DNA from 4 places in the Acidovorax sp. JHL-9 genome. Region 3 is predicted to be linked to each of the others. Evidence: predicted binding sites of a transcription regulator. Region 3 holds the regulator's gene; each other region holds the start of a gene.
The links. Region 3 encodes sigma-54, which starts transcription at its own class of promoters, with help from an activator protein. Its sites were predicted from a motif close to TGGCANGNAANCTGCTTT; they were not measured.
Positions count from the first base shown of each region.

Region 1: a site for sigma-54 is predicted at 2,135-2,152, ahead of K225_RS0111045 (ammonium transporter). Genes of this name have one in related genera too.
Region 2: a site for sigma-54 is predicted at 2,297-2,314, ahead of K225_RS0117855 (PEP-CTERM sorting domain-containing protein). Genes of this name have one in related genera too.
Region 4: a site for sigma-54 is predicted at 1,802-1,819, ahead of K225_RS0115290 (ANTAR domain-containing response regulator). Genes of this name have one in related genera too.

Region 1 is NZ_AUEX01000014.1:79,767-85,123, reverse strand. It holds gene selD (selenide, water dikinase SelD) at 1-866, opposite strand, end outside; gene mnmH (tRNA 2-selenouridine(34) synthase MnmH) at 924-1,973, shown strand; gene K225_RS0111045 (ammonium transporter) at 2,223-3,425, shown strand; gene K225_RS0111040 (phospholipase D family protein) at 3,588-5,357, shown strand, end outside.
Region 2 is NZ_AUEX01000037.1:25,738-31,094, reverse strand. It holds tRNA gene K225_RS0117875 (tRNA-Asn) at 1-15, opposite strand, end outside; gene K225_RS0117870 (YbaN family protein) at 70-498, opposite strand; gene def (peptide deformylase) at 585-1,124, shown strand; gene K225_RS0117855 (PEP-CTERM sorting domain-containing protein) at 1,626-2,249, opposite strand; gene K225_RS0117850 (DUF4382 domain-containing protein) at 2,577-3,743, shown strand; tRNA gene K225_RS0117845 (tRNA-Thr) at 4,052-4,127, opposite strand; gene K225_RS0117840 (class 1 fructose-bisphosphatase) at 4,140-5,147, opposite strand; gene pepN (aminopeptidase N) at 5,158-5,357, opposite strand, start outside.
Region 3 is NZ_AUEX01000004.1:209,986-215,342, forward strand. It holds gene K225_RS0105115 (class I SAM-dependent RNA methyltransferase) at 1-479, opposite strand, end outside; gene K225_RS0105120 (thioesterase family protein) at 476-958, opposite strand; gene K225_RS0105125 (RNA polymerase factor sigma-54) at 1,035-2,624, opposite strand; gene lptB (LPS export ABC transporter ATP-binding protein) at 2,737-3,507, opposite strand; gene lptA (lipopolysaccharide transport periplasmic protein LptA) at 3,516-4,163, opposite strand; gene K225_RS0105140 (thiol:disulfide interchange protein DsbA/DsbL) at 4,261-4,917, opposite strand; gene K225_RS0105145 (SPOR domain-containing protein) at 4,996-5,357, opposite strand, start outside.
Region 4 is NZ_AUEX01000026.1:29,896-35,252, forward strand. It holds gene K225_RS0115285 (MetQ/NlpA family ABC transporter substrate-binding protein) at 302-1,087, shown strand; gene K225_RS0115290 (ANTAR domain-containing response regulator) at 1,165-1,791, opposite strand; gene tsaD (tRNA (adenosine(37)-N6)-threonylcarbamoyltransferase complex transferase subunit TsaD) at 1,914-2,957, shown strand; gene K225_RS0115300 (efflux transporter outer membrane subunit) at 3,164-4,540, shown strand; gene K225_RS0115305 (efflux RND transporter periplasmic adaptor subunit) at 4,626-5,357, shown strand, end outside.

The DNA.
Region 1 (5,357 bases), on a different contig from region 3:
CAGGCCACATCGGCACCATACGCGGCCCCGTTGCGTGCCGAGGCCCCCGTGACCACGCCGTCGGCCGCAAACCGCGCCGCGGCCGCAATGATCGGCACCCGGGCCAGCTCCACCTGGGCTGAAAGCCCCGAGCCCCGGCACACCTCCAGCAGGTGGCCTGCCAGGCCGAAGCCGGTGACATCGGTCATGGCGTGCACGCCATCCAGCGCACCCAGGGCAATGCCCACCCGGTTGAGCTGTGTGGTGTAGCGCAACATGTCGGCGTAGCCAGCTGCATCCAGCAGGCCTTTCTTTAGTGCCGCCGAGAGAATGCCCACCCCCAGCGGCTTGCCCAGCACCAGCACATCGCCCGCCTGCGCGTCGGCATTGCGGCGCACGCGCTGCGGGTGCACCAGCCCCAGGCCCACCAGGCCATAGATGGGTTCGAGCACGTCGATCGAATGCCCGCCCGCGATGGGGATGCCGGCATCGCGGCACACGGCGGCGCCGCCTTCCAGCACGCGACCGATCACCTCGGGCGGCAGCTGGGCGATGGGCATGCCCACCAGGGCCAGCGCCATGATGGGCGTGCCGCCCATGGCGTAGATGTCGGACAGCGCATTGGTGGCGGCAATGCGGCCAAAGTCATAGGGGTCGTCAACGATGGGGGTGAAAAAATCGGTGGTGGCCACCAGCGCCTGGCTGTCGTTGAGGCGATAGACGGCCGCATCGTCGCTGGTTTCGGTGCCCACCAGCAGCTCGGGCGGCACGATGCCCTGCGGTGCGCGTGCCAAAATCTCCTGCAGCAGGCCCGGCGCTATCTTGCAACCGCAACCGCCGCCGTGCGAGAACTGGGTAAGACGAATGGGTTTTGAATCAACAGTCATGGTGCGCGCGATTGTGCCAGCCGGCCGCCGGCCCGCGCGGGGCAAGGGCTTGGCGCCATGAGCCACCGCGGCCCCGTGCGCGTGGCGGACCGCCATGCTTTTCACACCCTGATCGATGCGCGCTCGCCCGCCGAATACGCGCTCGACCATATTCCCGGCGCCATCAACTGCCCGGTGCTCGACGATGACGAGCGCCGCATCGTCGGCACCCTCTACAAGCAGCAAGGTGCCTTTGAGGCACGGCGCGTGGGTGGCGCCATGGTGGCAGCCAACCTGGCGCGGCATTTGCGCACGCAGTTTGCCGACCAGCCCGCCAGCTGGAAGCCCCTGGTGTACTGCTGGCGCGGCGGCATGCGCAGCGGCTCGATGGTGACCTGGCTGCGCCTGGTGGGCTGGGACGCCCAGCAGCTGGCCGGTGGCTACAAGGCCTGGCGCCGCCATGTGATAGACCGGCTGGCCGAGCTGGCGCCGCAGCTGCCCCTGCGCGTGATCTGCGGCCCCACCGGCAGCGCCAAGACGCGCGTGCTGCAGGCCCTGGCCGCGCGCGGCGCGCAGGTGCTCGACCTGGAGGCCTGCGCCCGCCACCGGGGATCGGTGCTGGGTGCCTGGCCGGGGGTGGAGCAGCCCTCGCAAACCGCCTTCGAGACCACCCTGCTGCATGCACTGGAGCCCCTGGATCTGCAGCGCACCATCTATGTCGAAGCCGAGAGCAGCAAGATTGGCCGCCTGGCGGTGCCCCAGCCCCTAGTGCAGCGGCTGCGCGCCAGCCCCTGCACCGAAATCGCCGCCAGCGTGCCGGCGCGGCTGGATTTCTTGCTGCGCGACTACGCCAACCTGGGCGACGACCCGGCCCTGCTGGCCCGCCAGCTGGGTGTGCTCAAGGAACTGCACGGCAAGCAGGTGATTGCACGCTGGCAGGACTGGGCCGCAGCAGGTGCGCTGGCGCCGCTGTTTGCCGAGCTGGTGGCCTTGCACTACGACCCGCTTTATGCCCGCTCGCAAAGCACGCACCTGCACCAGTGGGCCACGCGGCTCAGCCTGGCCAGCGACGATCTTTCTGCGGCCGGCATTGATGCCCTGGCCGAGCAACTGCTGGCGCTCGGTTGACTTCCCCGGCACCGGGCTGTGCTCCCCCACTGGCCATCAAAAAATCGCTTTTCGCGCTTGTCAGCAAAGCGCCAGAGCCATCTTTCCTCATTGTTTTTGCACTTGCCTCAAGGCAACGCCCCATGATGGGGCGAACTGGCGGTGCACCTCTATGGCTTTTTTGGCGCGTTTATTGCTTAATTTTGGTGCAAGTCTGGCGCCTGCGTCCAGATTGCACCAGAACTGATCAATTCAAAGCACGAGGAAGTTATGAATGCACACCAACAGGGCGGCGATGCCTTGTTCATATTGCTGGGCGCCATCATGGTGCTGGCCATGCACGCCGGTTTTGCGTTTCTGGAGCTGGGCACTGTGCGCAAAAAGAACCAGGTAAATGCCCTGGTCAAGATCCTGGTGGATTTTTCGGTGTCCACGGTGGTGTATTTTTTGGTGGGCTACGGCGTGGCCTATGGCACGCATTTCTTGGTGGGCGCGGAGACACTGGCCCAGCAAAACGGCTTTGCCCTGGTGAAGTTCTTTTTCCTGCTCACCTTCGCGGCGGCGATTCCGGCCATTGTGTCGGGCGGCATTGCGGAACGCGCCAAGTTCTGGCCCCAACTGCTGGCAACCGCCGCCATCGTTGGCTTTGTGTACCCATTTTTTGAAGGTATCGCCTGGAACGAGCATTTCGGCATCCAGGCTGGCATTGCCGCCCTGACCGGCGCCACCTTCCATGATTTTGCCGGCTCGGTGGTGGTGCACGCCGTGGGCGGCTGGATTGCCCTGCCCGCCGTTCTGCTGCTGGGGTCACGCGCCAACCGCTACCGCAAGGATGGCGCCATCTCGGCCCATCCGCCCTCCAATATCCCTTTTCTGGCGTTGGGTGCGTGGGTGCTGATGGTGGGCTGGTTTGGCTTCAATGTGATGAGCGCGCAAACGCTGGACAAGCTGTCGGGGCTGGTAGCGGTCAACTCGCTGATGGCCATGGTGGGCGGCACACTGGCCGCGCTGGTACTGGGCAAGAACGACCCCGGCTTTGTGCATAACGGCCCGCTGGCCGGCCTGGTGGCTGTTTGCGCGGGTTCTGACCTGATGCACCCGCTGGGTGCGCTGGTGGTGGGCGGCGTGGCCGGCAGCATCTTTGTGGTGATGTTCACCCTCACCCAGAACCGCTGGAAGATCGACGATGTGCTGGGCGTATGGCCCCTGCACGGGCTGTGCGGCACCTGGGGCGGCATTGCCGCAGGCATTTTCGGCAGCAAGGCCTTGGGTGGGCTGGGCGGTGTCAGCCTGTGGGCGCAACTCCTGGGAACGGCCATGGGCGTGGTGTGGGCGCTGCTGGGCGGTGCACTGGTGTATGGCGTGCTCAAGGCCACGCTGGGCCTGCGTTTGTCACAGGAAGAGGAATTCGACGGTGCCGATCTGTCGATCCACAAGATCAGCGCAACGCCGGACCGCGAAGTGAGCTGGTAAGCCTGCAGCCCCCAGGGCCCGGATGCGCCGTGCCCCGAGAGCTGGGTTTGGTGTATTGAAACGACGGCGCCACGTCTGACATCCACCTGGCGCGCGGCCCGCTACGCTGGGGCGCACCCCGCTGGGAGTGCCCGCCACCGATTCACGCCGCTACGCCCGCCCATGACCCTCGCCCTTGTTTCCGGCTTTCTTCCCACGCTGCTGCGCCGGCACCTGCCGCCATGGTGGGCTGCCCTGCTCATTCTTGCGCTGAGTGGCTGCGCCGAACTGCCCAAGAATGTGCGGCGCCCTGTTTCCACGGCGCTCGAAGCCACCGCCGGCACCGCACTGGCCACACTGGTGGACGAGCGCCGCGCGACGGCGAACGCGCGCTTTGAATCGGGCTTTGTGCTGCTGGCCGGCCCCCAGGCGGCCTATGGCAGCCGCCTGGCCATGGTGGAAGCGGCACAGAAAACGCTGGACCTGCAGTACTACGCCATCCACGCCGACACCAGCACCGAGCGGCTGCTGCTCGGTGTGATCGCCGCCGCCCGGCGCGGCGTGCGTGTGCGCGTGCTGCTGGACGACTTTCACAGCACCGGAAAAGACGCACAGGTGATGCGCCTGGCCTTCGAGCCCAACATCGAAATGCGCATGTTCAACCCGGTGGCCGGCGCCCGCAACTCCACCGTGTGGCGCATGGTCAGCGCCCTGGGCGATTTTTCGCGGGCGCAGCAGCGCATGCACAACAAGCTCTTCATCGCCGACAACGCCATGGGCGTGGCCGGCGGGCGCAACCTGGGCGATGCCTATTTCGGCCATGACACATCGGGCAACTTTGTCGACCTCGATGTGCTGGCAGCCGGCCCCATCGTGAAGGACCTGTCGCGCAGCTTCGACAGCTACTGGAACAACGAGCGGGCTTACCCTGTGCAGTCGCTGATCACGCCCAAAGAGCTGGACGCCCTGCGCTCGTCGCCTGCCACCACCGACAAGGAGCCAGGCGCACACGCCGGGCCTGCCACGGTGCGCGCGGCCGCCTCCAGCCCGTTGGCCGCGGCGTCCACCCCGGTGGCACCCGACGCCGACGCGGCCGCCAGCCAGGCCCGGCGCAGCCGGGTCTGGGACCAGCAGCCGCTCGACTTGAAGGCCGCACGCTTTGTGTGGGCCCCCGCCGTGGTGCTGGTGGACAAGCCGGCCAAGATTCCGGCCGAGTCCTCCGCCGCCACTCAGCCGCTGGTGCCCCAGCCCGCCACGCCCTCGCCGGGCGTCACGGTGGCGAAGTTGAAGGCCCAGCGGCGCAACGCCAAAGCCCCCCACCCCGACGCTGCCGCCGATGCACCTGCCGACGATACCCCTGGCGCAGCGCAGAGTGCTTCGGCTGACGATCTGGCCGGCAGGGAAGACACCGTGGTGGATGGCCTGCTGCAACTCATGGGCCAGGCCCGCAGCGACCTGCTCATCGTTTCACCCTATTTCGTGCCCGGGCCCGAGATCACCGCCGCCTTTGCCGCAGCGCGGGACCGGGGCGTGCGGGTGCGTGTGCTGACCAATTCGCTGGCGTCGAATGATGCGCCCATCGCCCATGTCGGCTATGCGCGCCACCGCAAGGCGCTGCTGGCCATGGGCGTCGAACTCTACGAGATGCACAGCGAGGCCACCGACCTGCGCCAGGCCTTCAGCGCCACGGGCGGCAGTGGCGGCAGCACCGGGTCTTCGCGCGCTATGCTCCACTCCAAGCTGCTGATCATGGACAACCGGCTGCTGGCCGTTGGCTCCATGAATCTGGACATGCGCTCGCAAAAGCACAACACCGAGATCGCGCTGCTGATCCGCAGCACCATGCTGGCACGCCAGGCCGGCACCAGCATCGAGCAGGCGCTGCGCACGGCCGCATGGCAGGTGGAGCTGCAGGCCGGCGGAGGCCTGGTCTGGCGGGCGCCGCAAGGCAGC
Region 2 (5,357 bases), on a different contig from region 3:
CTGAGCTATCGAGGAACAAGACTTAAATTATATACATAAAAATGTGCATTTCTGCGTGAATGCCGTGCATCAGGCAGAATTCCGAGCAGGCTCAGGTCTGCGCCACAGCCATGCCAGTACGCAGGCCATGCAAATGCTTGCCAGTGCCACGGCCCAGAGGGGTGCTTGGGTGAACGACAGGATGATGCTGCTCAGCCCCATCATCAAGGTGGCGCTCCACTTGGCTCGGCGGCTCACGCAGCCGCCGTTGGCCCAGTTGCGCAACATGGGGCCAAACAGGCGATGATGCCAAAGCCATCGATACAGTGCTGGCGAACAGCGGGCTGCGGCCCAGGCGGCCATGAGGATGAAAACGGTGGTTGGCAGCCCAGGCACAAATACACCTACCAGACCCAGAATCAGACACAGGACCGCAAAAACCTTCAGCAGCCAGCGCAACGGTAGCGGTAGCTCCTTGGGCGTCCGGGTGTCGGGAGGATCGTCGGTGGGTGAGGCCATTGAATGCAATTGTGCATGGGGGCAATGGCCTTGCGCGCGCGTTATGCTCAACCAACCCATCATGCACGCCTTGAACTGCTGCTGTCATGACCATTCATACCATCTTGAAAATGGGCGATCCACGCTTGTTGCGCATCGCTCAGCCTGTCCTTGAATTTGATACCGATGCGCTGCATCTGTTGGTGCGCGATATGTTCGAAACCATGCGATCCGTCAACGGTGCGGGTTTGGCCGCCCCTCAGATCGGTGTGGATCTGCAGGTCGTGATTTTTGGCTCTGCCAACCCCAATCCCCGTTACCCTGATCGGCCGCTGGTGCCGTCCACGGTGCTTGTCAATCCGGTGATCGACCCGGTGGGCGATGCGGAAGATGAAGACTGGGAGGGGTGCCTGTCGGTGCCAGGATTGCGTGGCAAAGTGCCGCGCTGGTCGCGCATTCGCTATAGCGGGTTTGACCCCTATGGCGACCCGATCAACCGGACGGTAGAAGGGTTTCATGCCCGCGTGGTGCAGCACGAATGCGATCACCTGGTGGGCAAGTTGTATCCCATGCGGGTGCGTGATTTTGCGCAGTTTGGATATACCGAGGTGCTGTTTCCAGAGATGGGCGCGGAGCAGGATGAATAGGTGCCGAAAGGTGGGGCGTTGTTTGCGGTGGATGACGGCTTCACCTCACTGCTGATCATCCTGATGGGTTGGCCTTGCAGGTGTATGCCCTGCCTGACGGAGGCGGTCGCTGGCGTGCCATTCGCATTGAGCCAGCGAATGCGAGCGCTCCGTTGGTCATGTCGGGCACCATTCAATACTTGGACGTTGCATCCAAGACATTCCATTTGGGAGTGCTTCAAGCGCAGGGCATCCGGTTTGAATGAATTGCGACAGCCCCACCAAGGGTAGCGGCAGCTGCAGAATGCGCGGGAGCAATACTTCCGCTTGCCATCCAGGAAAGACTCCGTGCAATGGGGCAACAATTCTGATGCTTGTTCATGCCACCGCATCAATTCAGTGGGCGCCATCAAAGTCGAGCATGAATGGCCAAGAATCTCCGTCGGGCCATCAAAAACCGCTCAGAGTTAACTGAGCGGCTTAAGCCTTCCAGACCCGTTTTGAATCGGGTTTTCGAGATGATCAGCTGCGACGGCGTACAAAGTACGCACCCAGCAAGCCCAAGCCAAGAAGTGCCAGCGTAGCCGGCTCGGGTACTGTGCTGCCGGGTGCGCCGATCACGAAAAGGTTTTCGGTGCCATCGTTTGCATTGTTGAAGACGAAGTGGAACTGGACTGTATCGGTTGCAGAGAATGAGGAGAAGTTGCCGAGCAGGTAGTCCGCGTAGCCATTTCCGTTGTTGCCCGCTGGCACATTGTTCGTAGCGGTTGTAGAAAATGTATCTACGATGCTGTTGTTCAAGAGCATGTAGAACGCTGTCAGCGTTTGTGCGGGCTGGCCGCTAGCCTGATTGATATCAAGACCAATCAGAAGGGCGTTGCCGGCCCCAATGATGTTCAGAAGTGTCTGGCCGCTGTAAATAGGTGAAAAAGCATCGTAGCCATTCACGCTGCCGCCTGTGGGCAAGGCCGTTGAAGCAAAACCTCCGTTGGTGCAGGAGGGGTTGCTGAAGATGCATGGGCTTTGAACGGTCTGTTGGTAAATATTGCCATCGACGGGGGTCAACGTGACAACGTTGGCAGAAGCGCCTCCACCAAACGCAAGGCCTGCCAAACCGAGCGTCAGCGCACAAATTTTGGTGTTCATGATCTATTACTCCTGATTCTCGTACGAAGGCACGAGTCGCCATGGGTTGAGCAAAATGTGTGCCTGTTGGTTTTTTCATATGCCCATCAACAACTTGCGGCGCTGACGTGGTTGCATCTTCCGTGTATCGTAAAAAAATCCGACACGCATTGTGATCCGGCGGTGAATCGTGTGCTGTCGCACATTCGCTCGCATGTTGTCACGTTTGTTGCACCGCTAAAGGCTTTGTCCTACAGGTTCGGGGTTTTGGGGCATTTACTCTCTTGATGTGAAAAATTCACATCCATGTGCGCTGTTCCGGCAGCGCGCCAACCCGAGAGGTCCAACATGAAATTGCTCCGAAATCTGAAATTCGCTGCGGGTGCCGTCCTGCTTGCCGGCCTGGCTGCCTGCGGGGGTGGTGGCGGTGACAACACCGCCGGCAGCGGCACGCTGCGCCTGGCGTTGACCGATGCGCCTAGCTGTGGCTATGACACCGTTAACGTGACGGTCTCGAAAATTCGTGTCCACCAGAGCAGCAGCGCCGGTGACGCTGATGCCGGCTGGTCCGAGATCGTGCTGGACCCCGCCCGTCGGGTGGATCTGCTCAGTCTCACCAATGGAGTGCTGATGGAGCTGGGGCAGATTCCCCTGCCTGTGGGCAAGTACACCCAGATGCGCCTGGTGCTGGCTGACAACAGCACTGCCCAACCGCTGGCCAATTCGGTGAGGCCCACCGGGGAAAGTGAGGTGGCGCTCAAGACCCCCAGCGGCCAGCAGTCGGGTGTCAAGACCAACATCAATATCGATATCGCCGAGAACAAGATGGCCGATTTCGTGCTGGACTTCGATGCCTGCAAGTCGGTGGTTCGGGCCGGCGGTTCGGGCCAGTACCTGCTCAAGCCGGTGGTGACGGTCATTCCACGCTATGTGTCGGGTGTGCAGGGGTATGTCGACCCAGCACTGGGCGCTGGCACTACGCGGGTGTCGCTGCAGCTCCCCAATGGCACCATCGTGAAGGCGACCGTGCCTGACAGCACCGGCAAGTTCCTGCTGCAACCGGTGGCCCCGGGCAACTACACCCTGGTCATGGCGGCTTCCGGCCGTACCTCCGCCGTGGTGACGGGTGTGCCTGTGGTGGCGGAGACCGTGACCCCGGTGGCCAGTGCGGCATCGCCCATCGCCCTGGCTGCATCGGCCAGCGCCAGCGCAACCGGTACTGCACCAGCGGATACCCTGGTGCGCGCCCTGCAGTCGCTGGCGGGTATCGCCGTGGAAATCGACGGGCAGTATGTGGACAGCGTCACAGGTGCCTATGCCTTCTCGCTGCCGGTCAATGCACCGCTCGTTGCCGCTTATGCCGTAGCGCCCGCGCCGCTGGTATTTGCTCCCAACACGCAGGCGGCCGCCCGGTATACCCTGCGCGCCAGCCGACTTGGCTTCGCCGACAAGGACGCCGTGCTGCCCGTACTCGCCGCCGGAAGCAGCACTACCACCAACTTCACCTTCCCGTGAAGGGGCAGGGCGCCCGGGGCATAAGGCATTTCACGCCGAAATGAAACCTGGCGCCTGCCAGTCAAGCGTTGTGAGCTATTGGACTGGTAAGCAATCATTGGGGCCGCCATGTGCGGCCCCTTTTTGTTGAGGGTCTGCGCGGTCACCTGCGCTGGCAAGACTTCGACAGTTCCGAACTGGAGACGCAGATGAGGCCACTGGCAGGTGAGTGTTGTCGGGGCTTTCTCGATGTCCGGGAACTTCCCGTCAAAATCGTCTTGCATCGAACGAAAAAAGCCCCTGACTCTTGCGAATCAGGGGCTTTCATTTGGTGCCGGAGAGATGAATCGAACACCCGACCTTCTCATTACGAATGAGCTGCTCTACCGACTGAGCTACACCGGCGTAAGCCTGCGATTATAGCGTGGAATGGTAGCTTGTCACCCGTTCGACCTCATTTTTTGAGCCCAGAATCACACTGACGCGTTCGTGCAACTGGGTGGGCTGGATGTCGAGGATGCGCTGTTTGCCGTTGGTCGCGGCGCCGCCGGCCTGCTCGATGAGCCAGCCCATGGGGTTGGCCTCGTACATCAGGCGCAGCTTGCCGGGCTTGTTGGGTTCGCGCTTGTCCCAGGGGTACATGAAGATGCCGCCGCGGGTCATGATGCGGTGCACGTCGGCCACCATGCTGGCGATCCAGCGCATGTTGAAGTCCTTGCCGCGCGGGCCTTCCTTGCCCTGCAGGCATTCGTCGATGTAGCGCTTGACCGGTTCGTCCCAGTGGCGCATGTTGCTCATGTTGATGGCGAATTCCTTGGTGTCCTCGGGAATGCGCACATTTTCTTGCGTCAGCACGAACGAGCCCTGCTCGCGGTCGAGCGTGAACATGGCCACACCGTCGCCCACGGTGAGCACCAGCGTGGTTTGCGGGCCATAGACGCAATAGCCGGCGGCCACCTGCTGGCTGCCCTTTTGCAGGAAATCGCCTTCGTCCACGCCGCGGTCATCCTCGGGCATCTTGAGCACGCTGAAGATGGTGCCGATGCTCACGTTGACGTCAATGTTGCTGGAGCCGTCGAGGGGGTCGAACAGCAGCAGGTATTCGCCCTTGGGATAGCGGTTGGGCACCACGTAGATGCCGTCCATTTCCTCGCTGGCCATGCCGGCGAGGTGGCCGCCCCATTCATTGGCCTCGATCAGCACCTCGTTGGCGATGATGTCGAGCTTTTTCTGCACTTCGCCCTGCACGTTCTCACTGCCGGCACTGCCGAGCACGCCCCCGAGGGCGCCCTTGTTGACGGCGTGGCTGATGCTCTTGCAGGCGCGTGCGACCACTTCGAGCAGCAGGCGCAACTGACCGGGAATGAGGCCGTCCACGCGCTGTTGTTCGACGAGGTAGCGGGTCAGGCTGACTTTGTTTGCCATGGATATCTCCTTAATCGGCCAGTGCGCGGGTGACGACCTCGCGCACATCGTTGCTCAGGTCGGGGCGTGCGGCCACGCGGGCGATGGCCTCGCGGGCGCCACTGCGCCAGGGTTCGGCCAGTTTCTTCCAGCGGTCCAGGGCGCGGGCCAGGCGGGCGGCTACCTGTGGGTTGAGGGCGTCGAGCTCGATCACGCGGTCGCTCCAGAACA
Region 3 (5,357 bases):
GAGGTGTCGATGTAGAGCGTGGCCTCGTCGGTGGTCAGGTGCAGGTGAATGCGCACGTCGGGCCACTGGGTGTTCACGTCGGGGCGCACGCCGCTCTTGTGGCGAAAGCGGTCGGCCACGGCATCCTTGACCTTGAGCCCCGCGAAATTGAGGCTTTGCAGCGGGCTGTGCTGGGCCGTCACCTCGACCTTGAAGGTCTGGCGCGTGGTGAACCAGATCTCCCAGGCCACGTCGCTGGCCATGCCATAGAGGTCGTTCTCGGAACGGTAGGGCCGGTGCGCCAGCTGCACCAGCACGCGCTGGGCCAGGCGGCTGTGCAGGTTGAGCAGCAGCGCATCGCGCCACGAAGCGCGCAGCAGCACGCCGCCCCGGCCCACCAGCAGGTCTTGCCCCGTGAGGCCGGTAATGCCATGCACCTCATCGGCCAGGTAGCCCTCGACGCCGGCGGCGCAGGGCAGGAAAAGTTGGAGTTGGTTCATGTCGATGGGGAGGATACGCGCTCGGGCAGTACGGGGGAACCGGGCTCACCCGCGCGGGCCAGCAGCAGCTGGCGGATGGATTCAGGGATAACCGCCACCTTGCGATCGGCCTTGCCGATGAAAACGATGCCGGTCTTGCCGCGCGCCACTTCGCGGCCCTGCGACTTCTCGGTCATGCGAAAGACCAGATCGAAACCATAGCGGTTGAAGTCCACGGGGGTCATCTCGACGCGCATGGTTTCGCCATGGAATCCTTCCGACCGGTACTGCGCCACGATGTCACCCACCACGATCGACAGGCCCCCCACATCGGCCTCGGGGAAACCCAGCGACTGGAAGAAGCGCACACGCGCCTCGGACACCAGGCTCAGCAGCTGCGCGTTGTCGAGGTGCCCGCCCTGGTTGACGTGGCTGATGTAGATCTGCAGCTCGGTGGCAAAGCCGAAATGCGCGGGGAGGTCGAAGACGATGCGGGCCATGGCGTGGTAAGCGGGGTGACGGGAGAAAAAACAGCAAACAGGGCACGCTGCAGCAGGCACGCGCCCCCCCAAAAGGCTACAGCGCCTTGCGCAGATTGGCCGGCGCGATCTTGAGCGCCTCGCGGTACTTGGCCACGGTGCGGCGCGCGCATTCGATGCCCTGCTCCTTGAGCATCTCGGCGATCTGGCTGTCGGACAGCGGCTTGGCCGGGTTCTCCGCCGACACGAACTGCTTGATCAGCGCGCGCACGGCGGTGCTCGATGCATTGCCGCCGGTTTCGGTGCCCAGGCCCGAGCCAAAGAAATACTTGAGCTCGTAGGTGCCGATCGGCGTGGCCATGTACTTGGCCGTGGTCACGCGGCTGATGGTGGACTCGTGCAGTCCCAGCTCGTCGGCGATGTCGCGCAGCACCAGGGGGCGCATGGCCAGCTCGCCGTGGGTGAAGAAGTTCTTCTGCCGCTCGACGATGGCGCGCGAGACGCGCAGGATGGTGTCGAAGCGCTGCTGGATGTTCTTGATGAACCAGCGCGCCTCCTGCAGGCGCTGCTGCATGCCCTGGTGGCCCTCGCCCCCCTTGTGGCCGCGCAGCGCACCGGCATAGATGTCGTGCACGCGCAGGCGCGGCATCACGTCGGGGTTGAGCTGCACGATGAAGTTGTGCTGGCCGTCACGCCCGTTGGCGCGCCCGGCTTTGCGCACGATGACGTCGGGCACGATGATGTTGCGCTCCACATCGGCAAACCGGCGGCCGGGGCGCGGCTCCAGGCGGGCGATCAGCGCCATGGCGGCGCGCGTGCGCTCTTCGCCATCGCCGCACAACTGCGTCAGGCGGCGGATGTCACGGCGGGCCAGCATCTCCAGCGGCTGCTGGCACACGCGCAACGCGGTCTGCACGGTACCAGGATCGATCTCGCTGTCTTCGTCGGCGGCCAGGGCCTTGAGCTGCAAGGTCAGGCACTCGGCCAGGCCACGCGCGCCCACGCCCACGGGATCCAGGCTTTGCAGCAGGCGCTGGGCCACGGTGAAACGGTGCACCAGTTCTTCGATCTGCTCCAGGTCGTCCGGCCCGGCCAGGCCGATGGCCAGCGCTTCGAGCGGTTCTTCGAGATAGCCGTCGTCGTTGAGCGATTCGATGAGAAAGCGCAGCGCGGCGCGGTCCACCTCGGACAGGCGCAGTGCCAGCGCCTGGCGGTGCAAGAAGGCCGTCAGTGATTCGTGCGAGCGGGCCAGCTCGGTGGCGTCGGCCTCGTCGCCTTCGGCATCGTTGCGGTTGCGGGCCGGCGCATCGCCACCCCACTCGGCGTCATTGGGCGCCATGTCCACCGTGCCGTCGCCGCTCCAGTCGGGCTCGTCCGCACCGGCGCTGGCCATTTCAACATCATTTTGGCCTTCAGCGCTTGTGCTGCCTGCGCTGGAAGCTCCTGAAAACAGCGCATCGTCCGCGCTGTAGTCATCGGCCTGCGCGGGCATGTCGGCGGTTTCCAGGCCAAACTCCTCGCGCGGCGCTTCATCGGCCGTGCGCTCCAGAAAAGGGTTCTCGTCGAGCATCTGCTCGACTTCCTGCGACAGCTCCAGCGTCGACAGCTGCAACAGCCGGATCGATTGCTGCAACTGCGGCGTGAGCGACAGGTGCTGCGAAACGCGCAGCGAAAGGCCGGGCTTCATGCAACGGCCAACACAAGGGCAGCCATCCGCCCGTCGCCCGGCCGCCCGAAGGCGGTCTGGGGCCCCCTGGGGGGCAGCGACCACACGAAGTGAGGAAGCGTGGGGGCCATGCTCACATCCGGAAGTGCTCGCCGAGATAGACGCGGCGCACCTCGGCGTTGTCCACGATTTCGGACGGCGTGCCCTGGGCCAGAACGCGGCCATCGCTGATGATGAAGGCGTGGTCGCAGATGCCCAGCGTCTCGCGCACGTTGTGGTCGGTGATCAGCACGCCAATGCCGCGCGCCTTCAGGAAACCGATGATGCGCTGGATCTCGATCACGGCAATCGGGTCGATGCCGGCGAAGGGCTCGTCGAGCAGAATGAAGCGCGGCTGGGTGGCCAGGGCGCGGGCGATCTCGACGCGGCGGCGCTCGCCACCCGACAGGGCCAGGGCCGGCGATTCACGCAGATGGTCCACGCGCAACTCCTGCAGCAAGGCAGTGAGGCGTGCTTCGATCTCCTTCCTGGCGAGCGGCTTGCCGTCGTCGCCCCGCTGCAGCTCCAGCACGGCGCGCACGTTTTCCTCGACGTTCAGCTTGCGAAAAATCGACGCCTCTTGCGGCAGATAGGACAGCCCCAGGCGCGAGCGCCGGTGGATGGGCATGTCCGCCACCGAGTGGCCATCGATGCGGATGTCACCGCCATCGCAGCGCACCAGGCCCACGATCATGTAGAACGAAGTGGTCTTGCCCGCGCCATTGGGGCCGAGCAAGCCCACCACCTCGCCCTTTTGCACGACCAGCGACACATCCTTGACGACCTTGCGGCTGCCATAGGACTTTTCGAGGTGCGCGACTTCCAGGCGGCTGCCCGCCTGGGTGTCAGGGCTTGTGTTCACCATCACGGCACTCACTTGCTTGCGCCGCCGAGGGTGTTGCTGGGGCGCAGCACCGGCCCGCTGGCTGCTGGGGCCGGGGCAGCGGCAGGAGGCTGCTCCTTGGGCGACAACACGGCGCGCACGCGCCCGCCGGGGGCCGGCGCTTCACCCGCTGCACTGTTGGCCGATTTCTTCTGGCCATCGACAGTGAACACGTCGGTGAGGTTGTTGTAGACGATGACGGCGCCCGAGAGCTGATCGGTCACCACCGATTCCCGGTAGCGGCGCATTTCGGCACGGGTGATGAAGCGCACATTGTCGGCACGGCCGTCGTACTCGATGACCTCACCCTCGCCCTCGATGAACTCGTCCGGGGCACCGGCCACGGTGTCGCGCTTTTGCCGGAAGAATGCGCGCTTGCCGGGTTCGGCCGTCACCACGCCGTACTGGTAGCCATCGGCATCCTGGCGCACATCCAGTTGCGCACCGCGCAGCACGATGGTGCCCTTGGTCATGACCACCCGGCCCGTGAACACGCTGGTCTGCTTGAGCTCATCGTGGCGCAGCGCATCGGACTCGATGTTCATGGGCTTGTTGCGGTCGGCCTTTTCGGCATGGCCCACGCCAGGGGCGCAGGCCAGGGCCGAGAGCAGCAGGATCGGGAGGTATCTTTTTTTCATGAGGCACAAATCTTGCGTTCATTGTAGCCACGCACAGCGCTGGCGCCCATGAAAAAGCCCGCAAACGCGGGCCTCTCGAACGGGGGCAAATGTGGCATCAACCCTTGCGCGCCACGCCCGCCAGATACTCCACCACCTGCAGCACGGTCTGCATGCTGCCGGCCATGGTGCCATCGGTATAGAACCGGCCGGCCACGCCCATCGAAGGAACGCCTTCCACGCCATAGCCCTCCTGCAGCGCCGAGGCGCGGCGCACCTGGCTGGACACCGTGAAGGAGGTGTAGACCTCCTTGAACTTGGCTGCGTCCACCCCCTGCTGGGCCACCCAGGCGAAGATGTCCTCGTCCTTGGCCAGCTTGAGTTTTTCGACGTGGATGGCGCGGAACACCTTGGCGTGCAAGGTGTCGAGCTTGCCCATGCCTTCGAGCGCGAAATACAGCTTTTGCTGGGGTACGAAGCTGGCATTGAAAGCCACGGGAATGCGACGGATGCTGAGATCCTTGGGGGCTGCCTTGACCCAGGCATCGAGCGCGGGCTCAAAGGAGTTGCAGTGCGGGCAGCTGTACCAGAAGAACTCGATCACATCGACCTTGCCGGCGGGCGCATCCGGCGCCAGGGGCTTGGCGAGCCTGGTGTAGTCCTTGCCCTCCTTGAACTGGCGCGCCTGCGCCATGGCCGGCGTGGCCAGCGGCAGGGTCAGGGCGGAAGCGGCAACCACCGAAGCGGTGGACAGGGAAAACTCGCGGCGTTTCATGACGGGGACACTCCTTGTTCTGGTCTGGGGGTGTGAGAACGCCCCCACGAAAAAGTTCAGGCGATGGCGATGAACATCCTAGCGCTGGACACGCACCATCGCGGACTCGACGCCGGCGCCTTCCAGCTTTTCCTTCAGCTGCTCGGCATCGTCGCGCTTGGAAAACGGGCCCACGCGCACGCGGTACATGGTGCGGCCATTCTGTTCGCGCTCGCTCACGCGGGCTTCCCAGCCCAGCATGGCCAGTTTGGCGCGCTGCGCATCGGCCCCAGACTGGGTGGGGAACGCCCCGGCCTGTACGAAATAGTCAAACGGATCGACCGCCGCCGACCTGGCCTTGGCCAGGTCGCCCAGCGGGTCCGCCGAGGCGGCAGGCTTGGCGTCGGCCTTCGTGGCGGGCTTGGCCTCGGCCGTTGCAGGCTTGCTGGCGGGCGTGCGCG
Region 4 (5,357 bases), on a different contig from region 3:
GCATAACCTGCGGGCTGGTTGGTCTAGGAACATGTTCACGATCTTTCATGGCCGCGCAAGGCGCTTGCCCGCAAGCTTGGGGCGAAATCGGGCTCTTGGACGCCCCGGCATTCGGTCAGGCATCTCCGGAGCAAACGAGGCGCGACCGGATTGCCTTGTATATAAAACCTCATTTTTATATCAAAAAATGGCTAAATAACCGCCTTACGGCGGCATGGCTGTTTACACTTGCTGTTCAGCTCAGGGTTATCCCGTATTTTTGGGGCCCTGCCGTGTATCCATCCATTGAAAGAGCCCCCTCATGTTGAAGAAGACCCTGTCCGCACTGGCCCTCGCCGCACTGGCTGTCAGTGCCCATGCCGCCGATGTATTGAAGGTGGCCGCCACGGCCGTGCCGCACGCCGAGATCCTGAATTTCGTGAAGCCCCAGCTCAAGGCCCAGGGCGTGGACCTGCAGGTCAAGGAGTTCAGCGACTATGTGCAGCCCAACATGGCCGTGGAGGACAAGCAGCTCGATGCCAACTTCTTCCAGCACCAGCCCTACCTGGACAGCTTCAACAAGGACCGCAAGACCAGCCTGGTGCAAGTGCCGGGCGGCAAGGTGCATGTGGAGCCCTTCGGCGCCTATTCCAGCAAGATCAAGAACCTGAAGGATCTCAAGGACGGCGCCACGGTGGCGATTCCCAACGATCCGTCCAACGGTGGCCGCGCCCTGATCCTGCTGGCCAAGCAGGGGCTGATCGAGCTCAAGGATGCCAAGAGCCTCACGCCCACGCCGCTGGATGTGGTCAAGAACCCCAAGAAGCTGAAGTTCAAGGAACTCGAAGCGCCGCTGCTGCCCCGCGCGCTGGCCGATGTGGACCTGGCCCTGATCAACACCAACTACGCGATCGAAGCCAAGCTCAACCCCACCAAGGACGCCTTGTTCATCGAAGGTGCCGACTCGCCCTACACCAACATCGTGGCGGCCCGCGCCGACCGTGCCAACGACGCCAGCATTGCCAAGCTGATCAAGGCCCTGCACAGCGCCGAGGTGAAGAAATTCATCCAGGACAAGTACAAGGGGGCCGTGGTTCCAGCGTTCTGAGCGCGCCCGCGCGATCTTTGCGCAACATGCAAAGCGCTGCCTTCGGGCAGCGTTTTTTTTGCCTGGACGGTGGTGCCTCAGCCCAGCAAATCGACCATGTCGAGCATCCGCCTGGCCACTTCGCCCAGCTTCAGGCCCTTGTCCATGGCGGTTTTGCGCAGCTTTTCGTAGGCCGCCTGTTCGGTGAGGCCCTGGCGCTGCATCAGCACGCCCTTGGCGCGGTCGATGGTCTTGCGGTCCTGCAGCTCGGTTCTGGCGTCGGCCAGTTCGGTGCGCAGTGCCTGCTCGTGCGCAAAGCGCGCCATGGCCACATCCAGGATGGGGCGGATGCGCTGGGGCGCCAGCCCGGCCACGATGTAGGCCGACACGCCGGCGGCCACGGCGTCTTTCACATGCGTGGTGTCCTCGTCGTTGGTGAACATGACGATGGGGCGGCGTGCGTCGCGGGTGGCCATCACCACATGTTCCAGCGCGTCGCGGGCCTCGCTTTCGGCGTCCACGATGATCAGGTCGGGCTGCAGCTGGGCCAGCCGCTCGCCCAGAAACACATCGGCCGGCAGCGTGGCAATGAGGTTGAAGTTGTTTTCGAGCAGGCCAATGCGCAGCGCCCGCGAGCGTTCGGCCTGTGTGGCGGCGTGTTCGTCGTCGGGATCGGCAATGGCCAGGTCGGGGGCCACCACCACAATGCGCAGGGCGTCGGTCATGCCGTAGTTATAAGCAAGATTTACGCCACATATTGGTGCGCCGGGATGGTGCACGCTGTGGGCGTTGGCTGCGAGTTGGTGGTGGACCAGGCTGGGCAGGCGCCGGGTTTTACACTCGGGGCATGAGCTTGCTGATCCTGGGTATTGAATCTTCGTGCGATGAAACCGGCGTGGCGCTGGTCCGCTCCACCGGCGGGGTGGCCGTGCCCAGCCTGCTGGCGCATGCCTTGCACAGCCAGATCGAGATGCACCAGGCCTATGGCGGTGTGGTGCCCGAGCTGGCCAGCCGCGACCATATCCGCCGCGTGCTGCCACTGACCGAGGCCGTCATGGCCGAAGCGGGCCAGCGCCTGGCCGACGTGGATGTGGTGGCCTACACCCGCGGGCCGGGCCTGGCCGGTGCACTGCTGGTGGGCGCTGGCGTGGCCTGCGCGCTGGGCGCCGCACTCGACAAGCCCGTGCTGGGCGTGCACCACCTGGAAGGGCATTTGCTGTCGCCCTTTTTGAGTGCCGATCCGCCGGAATTTCCCTTCGTGGCCCTGCTGGTGTCGGGCGGCCACACGCAGCTCATGCGGGTGGACGGCGTGGGCCGCTACGAACTGCTGGGCGAAACCATCGACGATGCGGCGGGCGAAGCGTTTGACAAGTCGGCCAAGCTCATGGGCCTGGGCTACCCCGGCGGGCCGGCGCTGTCGCGCCTGGCCGAGCAGGGCGACCCGGCGGCCTTCAAGCTGCCGCGCCCCTTGCTGCACAGCGGCAACCTTGATTTTTCCTTTGCCGGGCTCAAGACCGCGGTGCTCACCCAGGCCAAGAAGCTCGGCGATGCGCTGGAAGCGCGCAAGCCCGACCTGGCCGCCAGCACCGAGGCGGCGATTGTGGAAGTGCTGGTGAAAAAAACGCTCACGGCCCTGAAGCAGACGGGCTTGAAGCGTGTGGTGGTGGCCGGTGGCGTGGGCGCCAACCGGCATTTGCGCGCCCAGCTCAATGCGGCCTGTGCGCAGGGCAAGGTGCGCGTGCACTACCCCGAGCTGCATCTGTGCACCGACAACGGCGCCATGATCGCCATGGCGGCTGCCATGCGGCTGCAGGCGGGCCAGCAGATGGCCAACCGCGCCTATGCGTTCGACGTCAAACCCCGCTGGCCGCTGGACGCCCTGGGGGGCTGAATTGCCGGGGCGTTGACCAGCGCCGCTTCGCGGGGGGGCTTTCGGCGGCAACGGGCGGCAGCTTTACCCGGGCTTCACTTGGCTGTAGCGGGCAGGACATGACTGACCCGCACAATGGGGCATGCCCTGCACGCTGCCTCTTCGCCATGCATGAACCTTCTGTTGCCACCGCGGCGCGCCCTGCGCAGCGCATCCTTTGTCGCCGGATGGGCGCGGTTTTACCCTGGTGCTTGACCTCGGCCGTGGCCCTGCTGGCCGGCTGTGCCAGCCTGGCGCCACCCGACAGCCGGCTGCCGCAGACCTCGGTGCCACCCGCATGGTCCGCGCAAACTGCTGCGGACCTGCCCGCCACCTCCCTGGCGCAATGGTGGCAGCGCTTCAACGACCCGCAGCTCACGCAGCTGGTCACGCAGGCCTTGCAGGCCAACACCAGCGTGCGCAGCGCGCAAGCCGCCTTGCAGCAGGCGCGTGCCCAGGTGGATGTGCAGGCCGCCGGCCTGCTGCCCAGCGTCGGGGCGTCGGCGTCGGCGCAGCGCAGCCGGGCCTCGAACAGCACGGGCAACAGTTTCCAGGCGGGTTTTGATGCCAGTTGGGAGCCCGATGTGTTGGGCCGTCTGCGCAGCGGCGTGAACGCCAGCCAGGCCGATGCCCAGGCCGCCGAGGCCAGCCTGGCTGACGTGCAGGTGTCGCTGGCCGCCGAAACCGCCGTGAACTACGTCGAGCTGCGGGGCCTGCAGCAGCGGCTGGCCATAGCGCGCAGCAACCTGGCGAGCCAGCAGGAGACGCTGCAGATCACCCAGTGGCGCCTGCAGGCCGGGCTGACCACCTCGCTGGTGGCCGAGCAGGCCCGTGCGGCGGCCGAGCAGACGGCCGCGCAGATTCCCGCGCTCGCATCGAGCCTGGCCCAGTCGCGCCACAACCTGGCCGTGCTGACCGGGCAGGCCCCGCTGGCGCTCGATGCGCTGCTGGCAGCGCCCGCCGCCGTGCCCCAGCCCGCGCAAGACCTGGCACTGGCCATCCCCGCTGAAACCCTGCGCCAGCGGCCCGATGTGCGCGCCGCCGAGCAGCGCATTGCCGCCGCGCTGGCCCGGGTATCGCAAGCCGATGCCGCGCGTTACCCCGACTTCAGCATCTCGGGCAATCTGGGCCTGCGCGCCCTCACCCTGGGCGCCCTGGGCAATGGCGGCTCGGTGGTCAGCGCCTTGCTGGCCAGTGTGTCGGTGCCCGTGTTCGACGGTGGTGCGGCGCGGGCCCAGGTGCGTGTGCAGGAGGCGGCGCTGGCACAGGCCCGCTTGGCCTATGAGGCCTCGGTGCTCACGGCGCTCAAGGATGTCGAAGACACCCTGGCAGCTCTGCAAGGGGACCGCGAGCGCCTGGTGCGCCTGCAGGCCGCCGCCGACGCCGCGGGCAATGCGGACTTGCTGGCCCGCCAGCGCTACAGCAGCGGCCTGATCGACTTCCAATCGGTGCTGGAGACCCAGCGCACGCTGCTGTCCACCCAGGACAGCGTGGCCGCCGCCGTGGCCAGCGTGTCGGCCGACCATGTGCGGCTGTACAAGGCATTGGGCGGTGGCTGGCAGTAGCCCCCCTCCACACCTATCGCTCGCGCCCGCAAACTGCGGTGGCACCGCACCAGACACCTCCCAACCCACATCGCAATGGATGGCCATGACCTCTTCTGAAAAGAACGCATCCCCCGCCAGCCCTTCCACTGCCGCCGATCTGCAGGTGCTGCTCGGCGGTGGCCAGCCGCGCCGCTGGTGGCAGCGCTCCAGCCTGTGGCTGGGGGTGGCGGTGCTGGTGGCAGCGGGTGGCGGCCTGGTTTACTGGCAGAGCCACCAGAGCGCCAGCGCAGCCCCGGTGTATGTGACCGAAGAGGTGCGCCGGGGCAACCTCACGCTCAACGTGTCGGCCAACGGCACCTTGCAGCCGACACGGGCGGTCACCATTGGCAGCGAGTTGTCGGGCACGGTCAGAAACGTGCTGGTGGACGTGAACGACCAGGTCAGGAAGGGCCAGGTGCTGGTCGAACTCGACACCGCCAAGCTCGATGCGCAGGTGCTGCGCTCGCGCGCCTCGCTGGCGGCGGCGCAGGCGCGGCTGGCGCAGGCGCAGGCCACCACCCAAGAGGCACAGGCCGGCTTTGCGCGGCTGGAGGAAGTGGCGCGCCTGTCGGGGGGCAAGGTGCCCTCGGCCGCCGAGCTGGACACCGGCCGGGCCACGCTCGACCGGGCACGCGCCGATGAGGCCAGTGCCCGTGCCTCGGTGGACGACGCCCGGGCGGCGCTGTCCACCGACACCACCAACCTGTCCAAGGCCTCGATCCGCTCGCCCATCGACGGTGTGGTGCTGACCCGCTCGGTCGAGCCTGGCAACGCCGTGGCCGCCTCGCTGCAGGCC